DNA from 3 places in the Mesorhizobium sp. WSM4807 genome. Region 3 is predicted to be linked to each of the others. Evidence: riboswitches for the same ligand, from Rfam matches in the RefSeq annotation. Region 3 holds a riboswitch; each other region holds the start of a gene.
The links. A riboswitch is a leader RNA that binds a small molecule or an ion and turns the genes downstream of it on or off. The one in region 3 is predicted to bind thiamine pyrophosphate.
Positions count from the first base shown of each region.

Region 1: another riboswitch for thiamine pyrophosphate. It lies ahead of AC0L3N_RS11965 (YkoF family thiamine/hydroxymethylpyrimidine-binding protein); the one in region 3 lies ahead of thiB (thiamine ABC transporter substrate binding subunit).
Region 2: another riboswitch for thiamine pyrophosphate. It lies ahead of thiC (phosphomethylpyrimidine synthase ThiC); the one in region 3 lies ahead of thiB (thiamine ABC transporter substrate binding subunit).

Region 1 covers NZ_JBVVQY010000007.1:201,960-205,231, reverse strand. The annotation lists gene AC0L3N_RS11975 (alcohol dehydrogenase family protein) at 1-157, shown strand, start outside; gene AC0L3N_RS11970 (MBL fold metallo-hydrolase) at 291-1,217, opposite strand; gene AC0L3N_RS11965 (YkoF family thiamine/hydroxymethylpyrimidine-binding protein) at 1,430-2,038, opposite strand; TPP riboswitch at 2,029-2,141, opposite strand; gene AC0L3N_RS11960 (hypothetical protein) at 2,165-2,383, shown strand; gene AC0L3N_RS11955 (aspartate aminotransferase family protein) at 2,456-3,272, opposite strand, start outside.
Region 2 covers NZ_JBVVQY010000008.1:124,004-127,275, forward strand. The annotation lists gene AC0L3N_RS12990 (hypothetical protein) at 714-1,010, shown strand; TPP riboswitch at 1,193-1,309, shown strand; gene thiC (phosphomethylpyrimidine synthase ThiC) at 1,413-3,248, shown strand; gene thiO (glycine oxidase ThiO) at 3,245-3,272, shown strand, end outside.
Region 3 covers NZ_JBVVQY010000005.1:310,084-313,355, reverse strand. The annotation lists gene AC0L3N_RS09400 (ABC-F family ATP-binding cassette domain-containing protein) at 1-1,240, opposite strand, end outside; gene AC0L3N_RS09395 (thiamine diphosphokinase) at 1,242-1,886, opposite strand; TPP riboswitch at 1,989-2,103, shown strand; gene thiB (thiamine ABC transporter substrate binding subunit) at 2,147-3,160, shown strand.

The sequences.
Region 1 (3,272 bases), on a different contig from region 3:
CCGCTACATCGAGGAGAAGAAGATCCGGCCGCTGGTCGGCGGGGTCTACAAGCTCTCCGATTTCCACCGCGCCCAGGCGGATTTCATCGCCAAGGATTTTGTCGGCAAGTTAGTTGTCGTGCCTGATGCTGTCTCGGACCTCGCTGCAACCCGTTGACAGCCAAGATTATTGCTCTCGCTTAGTTCTGCGATCGACATGATGGGCCAAAAGCTGGCTCAGACGCCGACCGGTTCGTCCGCTACGGGCAGCCGTCGTCGTCTAGTTGGCAACGGGTAGTGTGGCAGGGATATCACCCCTCGGCTGCGAATACGTAGCTGTTGCCATCCTTGGACAGCGTGCCGACGTTCGGCATCAACCAGTGAGTACCCGAAATGGTGATCTTGTCGGCGACCGCGCGATCGAAGATCTTCTTTCGCGTTTCGACGGCCATTTGCGGATCCTGGTCGATAGCAAGCTGCCACTCGGGATTTGTTGAAATGTGGGGCGCAAGATTGACCACGTCAGCGCTGATCAGGAACTGTTTGCCGCCCGATGTGACCAGATGCGCGACCATTCCCGGGCTATGACCCGGCGCCTGAACGGCGTGCACGCCGGGCAGGAGTTCCGGTTCTCCCTCAAAGGTCCTGACGTTTTTCCACGTCGCCACGGTGGCCTGAATGCGCTGGGCGAGGCCCTTGCGCGTCGGTCCGAGATCGATCGACTCGACCCCCGGGCGCGTCCACCATTTCAATTCCGCGGCGGGCACCACGATGTCGGCATCCGGGAAGACCTGGGCATTGCTCTCATTGTTCATGAGACCATAAATGTGGTCGCCGTGCAGATGGGAGATCAGGATCGTCTTGACTGCCTTGGGGTCAAGGCCCGCCGCGGCCATGCTCTCGAATAGCCGGCCGTTCCCTTCACCATAAATCGGATGACCGCCCGTGCCCGAGTCGATCAGGACCACTTGATCGCGCAGCTTGACGGCCATGACGATAAACCGCAGGGGCGCCTGATTGTCGGGAAAACCGGCACCACGCAACGCCGCCTTGACCTGTTCGACGCTGACATTCCTGACCATACCCTCCCGCAGCGGAACGTCACGCATGCCATCAATCAGAGAGAAGACTTCAATGTCGCCAACCTTGTATTTTCGGAAAGGTTGAGCGACGGCCTGTTGAGCGCAGGCCGCGTCGACAAACGTGATCGGCAGGTCACGACGCGAGATATCGAACATCCTTCCCCGCTGACTGAATGAGCGAGCATATCAACGGCGCTCGGCACTGCACAAGGCCGCCGTGAATGCGGCGATCAGGGCCGGCCGATCGAGGTCGTCGCCGAGCCGAGAATGGTGGGGTCCGAGAACCGGAACGGAGCGTACTTTTGGATACGTGAGTACCGGAAGCGCAGGAGACCGCCGTTCGCAGGCCGGATGAATATCGGCACGCCCTAACAAGGGCTCGGGCTGTTCGCCGACACGGTAAAATCGAGCGCGACATGGCCTTGCGGCGCGCCGAAGCGAAGGAAGGCTTCCGATAGCGTCGCGAACACCGGTCCGGCATCGCCTCTAAGCTTGGTGCAGAAATTCTTCGACCTGTCGAAGACGCCCGAAGTCTTGAGAAAGTCGATGCAGCCGTAGATCTCGTCCATGTGATGGCCCTCGCCGAGCGGATAGAGCGAGAACTGCGCGGCGACCTCTTGGCCGAGCTTTTTCGCACCGTCAACATACGACCGCGCCGCGCCGATGCGCTCGGCCAGGGAGAGCTCGTGACTGCTGCCGGAAATCGGTGTGCAGATCGGATCGTCGGGCTCGCCGGGGCAGCCGCGCGACACCGTCGCCGACAACACGCAGTGCACGCCACTTGCCGCCGCCGAGGCGAACAGATCGCGCATGGCCGGGAAAAGCTGTTCCGGCGGGCCGACGATCAGCGTCGAGATGTCGTCGGTCTCGATGCGGAAATTCGGCCGATAGGAATCCATCGCCGAAAGTGCTTTGAGGATGACGCCGACGAAATCGTCGCACATCGGATACAGGGAAATCTGTGCACCTGAAAACATCGTCGCCTCGCTCCGCTGGCATTACCCAGATCAGCTTGAGGGACCGAAGGCTTGGCACCTTCCATCTCAGCCCCGGCAATACGGAGCGCCCCTGTCGATTGGGTGGACGTAGCACCGGCGCGGTGGATGTTCAAGTACGATCCGGGGGCAATTGCCGATCGTGGCGCCGCCGGCAAAGCTGCCGATCTCCCCCGGCGGAAGATTGGATGCCGCAGCAAGGCTCAAAGCGTACCTGGCTTTCAACGCTCAATACGCGGCGGCTTTCACGAGGCGTTTTTCGTGATGGCTTTGTTTATCTGCAAAACCATTCTGATTTGGCTGCACGACTGCAACAAGGATTCCTGATCCTCTCCTGCGGCGTTATAAGTTTTTCGCAGTTTTCTTATAACGCCGATTGCGTCGCTCGAGATCATGCCGTTACGCGCGCGCCAATTGCGGGATCTGCTTGACCGCGGCTTCAAGCGATCTTTCGAACGCGTCGATCATCTCATCGACCTGTGGCTCGGTGATGATCAGCGGCGGACAGAAAGCCAGCGCGTCGGCCATGTTGCGGGATATCACGCCGTTCTGCTGCATGAAACCGTTGACGAGCCCGCCCAGCGCGCCGACCGTCTCCCACGGCGTCTTGTTCGCCTTGTCGCCGACCAGTTCGACCGCCGCGATCAGGCCGACTCCGCGCACCTCGCCGACAAGCGGGTGCGTAGCGAGCTTGCGCAGCCGCTTCTGCATATGCGCGCCGACCCTGCGCGCATTGCCGACAAGGTCGCGCTCCTCGATCAGCTTCAGGTTCTCGAACGCGACCGCCGCCGCAACGGGATGGCCGCCGCCGGTGAAGCCGTGGCCGAAGGTGCCGATGCGATTGCTTTCGTCGGCAATCGGCTCGAAAACCTTTTCGTTGATCAGCAAGGCCGAGATCGGCAGGTAGGACGAAGAAATCTGCTTCGACAGCACCATGATATCAGGCCTGATGCCGAAGGTCTGCGAGCCGAACATCTCGCCGGTTCGGCCAAAACCGCAGATCACCTCGTCGGCGACGAGCAGGATGTCGTATTTCGACAGGACCGCCTGGATCTTCTCCCAATAGCCGGCCGGCGGCACGATGACGCCGCCGGCGCCCATGATCGGTTCGCCGAAGAAGGCGGCGATGGTTTCCGGTCCTTCGGCCAGGATCAGCTTTTCCAAGTCGTCGGCAAGCCGGCTCGAAAACTGCTCTTCGCTTTCATTTGGCAACCCA
Region 2 (3,272 bases), on a different contig from region 3:
CACTTTCAGGGCTGCATCGCGGCGGCGGCATGGGTGGTACGGGTTTCTAAGGTCTGCGCCTCTCACCAATCTCAAAGGGAGGCAGCAATGCCGCCCCCTTTTTTGGAACGGAGCCGGTCGGAAAAGGTTTGGGGCTTGGTCATCGGTGGTTCCTTCGAATCAGGTTGTGTCAGCTACCCAACCCTACCGAAGAACATCGATGACCGCCGCTACGCCGCTCGCTCGCTACAGCGCTGTTGAGGGCGCGCTCGCGAGCGGCTTCGCTACCGCCGACCTACACCACGCGGTGGGACACGACCTTAAGGTCGGCTAGAGCGCTGGCTGACCATGGCGTCACCTGCTCGGATCAGCTTGGTCGACGATTAGCGCCGTCAGTGTTTTGCCTTGCAACGCCTCAAATCTAGGAAAGTTGTTTCTGGAGTTGCGCTCGATCAAGGCCCATCGCAAAAAAGTTGACGCTGTCATCGCCGCCGCGATCCTCGCCTTCGGCCTTGTCTACATCCATCTTTTTTCGGGGACGGTAACGGCCGCATTCACTGCAACCTGATCCACCACGTGCTTGCCATGCGCCGCTTCAACCCGCCGGGAGTGGTGTTCCCTGTCTCGGCCGCGATACTGGACAGATCGTCGAGTACAGGCGCGTGCTCTAAGCTATTCGCAGCGCCTACTGCCATTGGTCGAATGGGTGACCGACGCCGCAATTCAACGTTCGGGTGCTGAATGACACCGGGGATTTCTACCCATTCTTCGAAGCAACTCGCACGCCGAATTCCTCTATGCCTCGTTCAGCGAAGGATCGAACGGGGCTTTCCAGGGGGAGCCGCTTTTCTGCAGCGCTACGATCAATTCCGGCAACAGATTTATCGATCCTTGAGCGGCTCATCGGTGGTCACCTGTCGAGCCGCGCCCGCGAAAAGGAATTCGCCGCGCTGACCAATGACAAGGCAGGGCGGATCGAGGCGATCTACGCGCATACCTTTGGCGCCGATTTGAAGGTGTGGTCATCGTAAGGATTGATCTTTAGGCCGACAGTATGGCGGTCCCCCTTGATCAGCCCCTTGGTTTCCGGAGCGTGATTTGTCGCCGAGACATGCGCGAGCGTCCCTCGGGTTTGACCGGCCGCCGATCACCGCCGCGGGCTCGCCGCGGGCCAAATGCGCTTGACAAGATAGCATCGGCCCGTTCAACCTGAGGCATTCACCAGGGGAGTCCCGGCAAGGGGCTGAGATACTGTTGGCTTTCGCGGCGCAGTGACCCGTTGAACCTGATCCAGTTCATACTGGCGTAGGGACGGTGCAAGCGCTTTGCGGGAGTTCACGCCCGAGGTCCTGTTTCGGCAGGTCAACCAAAGCGTCTTTTCATCCTTCCGGCACAGAACTGGGTCTCCAATGCATGCGCAAAGGAGCCTCAAGATGAATGCCCTCACCCCCGCCGTGTCGACGGGACCACTGCCCGCCTCGCGGAAAATCCACAAGCCCGGTGCCATCCACCCGCAGATCAGGGTGCCGATGCGCGAAATCGCCGTCCATCCGACGGCGGGCGAACCGCCCGTCACCGTCTACGATCCGTCGGGACCCTATACAGACCCGACTGTCGAAACCTGCATCGAAAAGGGCCTCGCCCGGCTTCGCCACGAATGGATTAAGGCGCGCGACGATGTCGAAGCCTATGACGGGCGCCATATCCGACCGGAGGACAACGGGTTCGCCGCTGGCGAGCGCCTGACGCCGGAATTTCCCATTCGCAACCGGCCGCTCAGGGCCAAGCAGGGCAAGGCGGTGACCCAGCTTGCCTATGCGCGCGCCGGCATCATCACGCCAGAAATGGAGTTCGTGGCCATCCGCGAAAACCTTGGTCGCGAGATCCTGCGCGGCAAGCTCGACCGCGACGGCGAAGCCTTCGGCGCGGCGATCCCCGATTTCGTCACACCGGAGTTCGTGCGCGAGGAGGTGGCGCGCGGGCGGGCGATCATTCCCGCCAACATCAATCATCCCGAGAGCGAGCCGATGATCATCGGCCGCAATTTCCTGGTAAAAATCAACGCCAATATCGGCAACTCGGCGGTCACCTCCTCCATGGCCGAAGAGGTCGAAAAAATGGTGTGGGCGATCCGCTGGGGCGCCGACACGGTGATGGACCTGTCAACCGGCCGCAACATCCATAACATCCGGGACTGGGTCGTGCGCAACGCGCCGGTGCCGATCGGCACGGTGCCGCTTTACCAGGCGCTTGAGAAGGTCGGCGGCATCGCCGAGGACCTGACCTGGGAGGTGTACCGCGACACGCTGATCGAACAGGCCGAGCAGGGCGTCGACTATTTCACCATCCACGCCGGCGTGCGGCTGCACTACATCCCACTGACCGTCGACCGGGTCACGGGCATAGTCTCGCGCGGTGGCTCGATCATGGCCAAATGGTGCCTGCACCATCACCGGGAAAGCTTCCTTTACGAGCATTTCGCCGAAATCTGCGACATCTGCCGCGCCTATGACGTGTCGTTCTCGCTCGGCGACGGCCTTCGACCCGGTTCTATCGCCGACGCCAATGATGCTGCGCAATTCGCCGAACTGGAAACGCTGGGCGAGCTGACGAAGATCGCCTGGGCGAAGGATTGCCAGGTAATGATCGAGGGGCCCGGCCACGTGCCGATGCACAAGATCAAGGAGAACATGGACAAGCAGCTCGCCGTCTGTGGCGAGGCGCCGTTCTATACACTTGGCCCGCTGACCACCGACATCGCGCCGGGCTACGACCACATCACCTCTGGCATCGGGGCGGCGATGATCGGCTGGTTCGGCACCGCCATGCTCTGCTATGTCACGCCGAAGGAGCATCTCGGCCTTCCAGATCGCAACGATGTCAAGATTGGCGTGATCACCTACAAGATAGCTGCCCATGCCGCCGACCTGGCGAAGGGGCATCCAGCGGCGAAAGTCAGGGATGATGCCCTCTCCCGCGCGCGTTTCGAGTTCCGCTGGGAAGACCAATTCAACCTGTCGCTCGATCCCGAAACGGCGCGCTCCTTCCACGACCAGACCCTGCCCAAGGAGGCGCACAAGCTGGCGCATTTCTGCTCGATGTGCGGCCCGAAATTCTGCTCCATGCGAATTTCTCACGACATCCGCGCCGAGGCACAGAAAGAGGGCATGGCAGCGATGGCGGCGAAATACCGCGAAGGTGGGGATCTCTATGTGCCAGCGGACGAGACCGGCGCGCCGCTCATGCCACAGGCGCATGAGCGACCATGAGGGTGCTGGTCAAAGGGGCCGGCG
Region 3 (3,272 bases):
GCAGCCGCGCCCGCTCGCCGCCCGAAAGCTCGCGCACCGGCGTGCGCGCCTGTTCCGGTTTGAACAGGAAATCCTTCATGTAGGAGACGACGTGGCGCTGCTCGCCATTGATGACGAGGTTCTCGCCGCGCCCGTCGGTGAGGTATTGCGCCAGTGTCTCTTGCGGATCGACCGCGTCGCGTTTCTGGTCGAGCGTGGCGATCTCCAGATTGGTGCCGAGCCGCACCGTGCCTGAGTCCGGCTTCAATTCGCCGGTCAGCATCTTCAGCAGTGTCGTCTTGCCGGCACCGTTCGGGCCGACCAGGCCGACGCGGTCGCCGCGCTGGATGCGGGTCGAGAAGCCCTTGACCACAGAGAGGTCGCCAAAGCTCTTCTCGATGGTCTTGGCCTCGATCACCAGCTTGCCGGATTCGGCGGCGTCGCTGGCCACCATGGTCGCCGCACCCTCGGCGCCGCGATGGCCACGAAAGCGCTGGCGCATGGTCTGCAGTTCGCCGAGCCGGCGCATGTTGCGCTTGCGCCTTGCAGTCACGCCGTAGCGCAGCCAGTGCTCCTCGCGCACGATCTGGCGGCCAAGCTTGTGCTGCTCGCGTTCTTCTTCTTCCAGAACGGTGTCGCGCCATTCCTCGAAATGGCCAAAGCCCTTGTCCAGCGTGCGGGTCTGGCCGCGATCGAGCCAGACGGTGGCGCGCGACACGCGCTCGAGGAAGCGGCGGTCGTGCGAGATGACGATCAGCGCCGAAGAGGTGCGGGCGAGCTCCTCCTCCAGCCATTCGATGACCGACAGGTCGAGATGGTTGGTCGGCTCATCGAGGAGGAGAATGTCGGGCTCCGGCGCCATGACGCGGGCAAGGGCGGCACGGCGCGCCTCGCCGCCGGAGAGATCGTTCGGCCGCTCGTCGCCGGACAGGCCGAGATGCTCCATCAGATAGGTGGCGCGGTAGGGATCGTCGGCGGGTCCGAGCCCCGCCTCGACATAGGCGCGGACGCTGGCGAAACCATCCAAGTCGGGCATTTGCGGCAGGTAGCGCACTGTCGCCGAGGGCTGGCGGAACACCTCGCCGTCCTGCGGCTCTATCAATCCCGCAGCGATCTTGAGCAACGTCGACTTGCCCGAGCCGTTGCGGCCGACCAAAGCGATCTTGTCGCCCGCCGACGCCGTCAGTTCCGCCCCGTCGAGCAGCGGCGTGCCACCGAAGGTCAGTCTTATGCCGTCGAGATTGAGAAGTGGCGGCGCCATGTCAGCTTCCAGGTAAGGGGAATGGGTGGGCGAGCAACAGCGCGCGGCCACTGCCCAGCGCAATTTCCAGCCGGCCCTTGACCTCGTTGGAAATGGTCAGCGACGAACCGAACGCCATCTCGATATGGTTCAGCGGCCATTTGGCGCCGGTCACGGTCAGGCCGGTAAGGTCGGAAAAGCCGAGAATCGAAAACAGCGTGCCATCGGCGTAGTCGAAGCCGGCCTTTCCGCGAAGCAAGGGAGTGCCTTCCTGTGCGCCGCTGGTCAAAAGCACCTCCGTCCCTGCCTCGGCCAGTCGGACACTGAGCGCCAGGTGCAGGAAGGCGTGGTCGGTGCGCTTGCCGCCGAACGCGCCGGCGAGCACGAGACTGGTCGCGCCGCGTTCGAGCGCGGCGGCGATAGCCAGTTCGCCGTCGGTCTTGTCCTTTTCTGCCGGAAACACCTGGCGGGGCACGGCGGCCAGCTCGTCCGGCAAGTCCGCCGGCACCGAATCGAAGTCGCCGACCCAGAGTTCCGGCGTCAGGTTCAGCGTCCGGGCATGGCTCATGCCGGCGTCGGCGGCGATGACACGGGAGCCTTCGACCTGGCGGTCGAGCAGCGGCGTGCGGATTAGATCGCCGCCAAGCAGGATGGTGAATTTGCTCATATGCGTGGCCCTTACCAGCCCTGCTTGCCAAACGGAAGGCCGCGTTCCAGATGCCTGGCAAACTTCCGCTTGCGCCGCAACTGGGCCGGGCCTATGTGTCGAAACGCTCTAACGGGGTGCTGGACGCGATCTTCGCGAACCAGCTGAGAGGCGACCATGCCAACCCGCTGAACCTGATCCGGTTTGTACCGGCGGAGGGATTAGACGTTTCGGACAGCCCGACGCCTCAATTCCTTTCAACGCGAACGAAGGAGGCGCCGATGCGCACGTTTTTATACACTCTAGTTTCGGCAGTGCTGCTTGCGGTGACTGTTCCCGCCGGCATCGGGCCGGCATCCGCGCAGGAAAAACTCACGGTCTATACCTATGAGAGCTTCACCGCCGACTGGGGTCCAGGCCCCGCGGTGAAGAAGGCCTTCGAGGCCGAATGCGGCTGTACTCTCGAATTCGTCGCGGTCGCCGACGGCGTCGCCCTGCTCAACCGCGTCAAGCTGGAAGGGGCCGCGACCAAGGCCGACATCGTGCTCGGCCTCGACACCAATCTGACTGCGGAAGCCAAGGCCACCGGCCTGTTTTCGCCGCATGGTGCCGCCATCGATGTCAATGTGCCGGGCGGCTGGAGCGACGATGTTTTCGTGCCGTTCGACTATGGCTATTTCGCCGTCGTCTACGACACCGAAAAGCTGAAGACGCCGCCGAAGAGCCTGAAGGAATTGGTCGAGGGCAATGCCGATGAGAAGATCGTCATCCAGGATCCGCGCACCTCGACGCCCGGTCTCGGCTTGTTGTTGTGGGTGAGGTCGGTTTATGGTGACAAGGCGCCGGAAGCCTGGGCCAGGCTTAGGGCAAAGGTGCTCACCGTGACGCCGGGCTGGAGCGAGGCCTATGGCCTGTTCACCAAGGGTGAGGCGCCGATGGTGCTGTCCTATACCACGTCGCCGGCCTATCATATGGTCGCCGAAAACACCGAACGCTATCAGGCGGCGTCCTTCGAGGAGGGCGCGTATCTGCAAATCGAGGTTGCCGGCATCACCACGTCAGGCGCGAAGAACCCATTGGCGAAACAGTTCCTGACTTTCATGACCGGACCGAAATTCCAGGATGTCATCCCCGAGACCAACTGGATGTTCCCGGCCGGCAAGACCGACAAGCCGCTCAATCCGGCTTTCGACAAGCTCGTCAAGCCGACCAAGACTTTGCTTTTCAGCCCGGAAGTGGTCGCCGCCAACCGCAAGGCCTGGGTCGACGAATGGCTGTCGGTGATGAGCAAATAGGACTTAGATTTCTGCATGGTGTTCGCTCCACGCCACCCCCCTCTGTCCTGCCGGCCATCTCCCCCGCAAGGGGGGAGATCGATGTCACTTCCGCTTTCGCCAATCGAGGCGA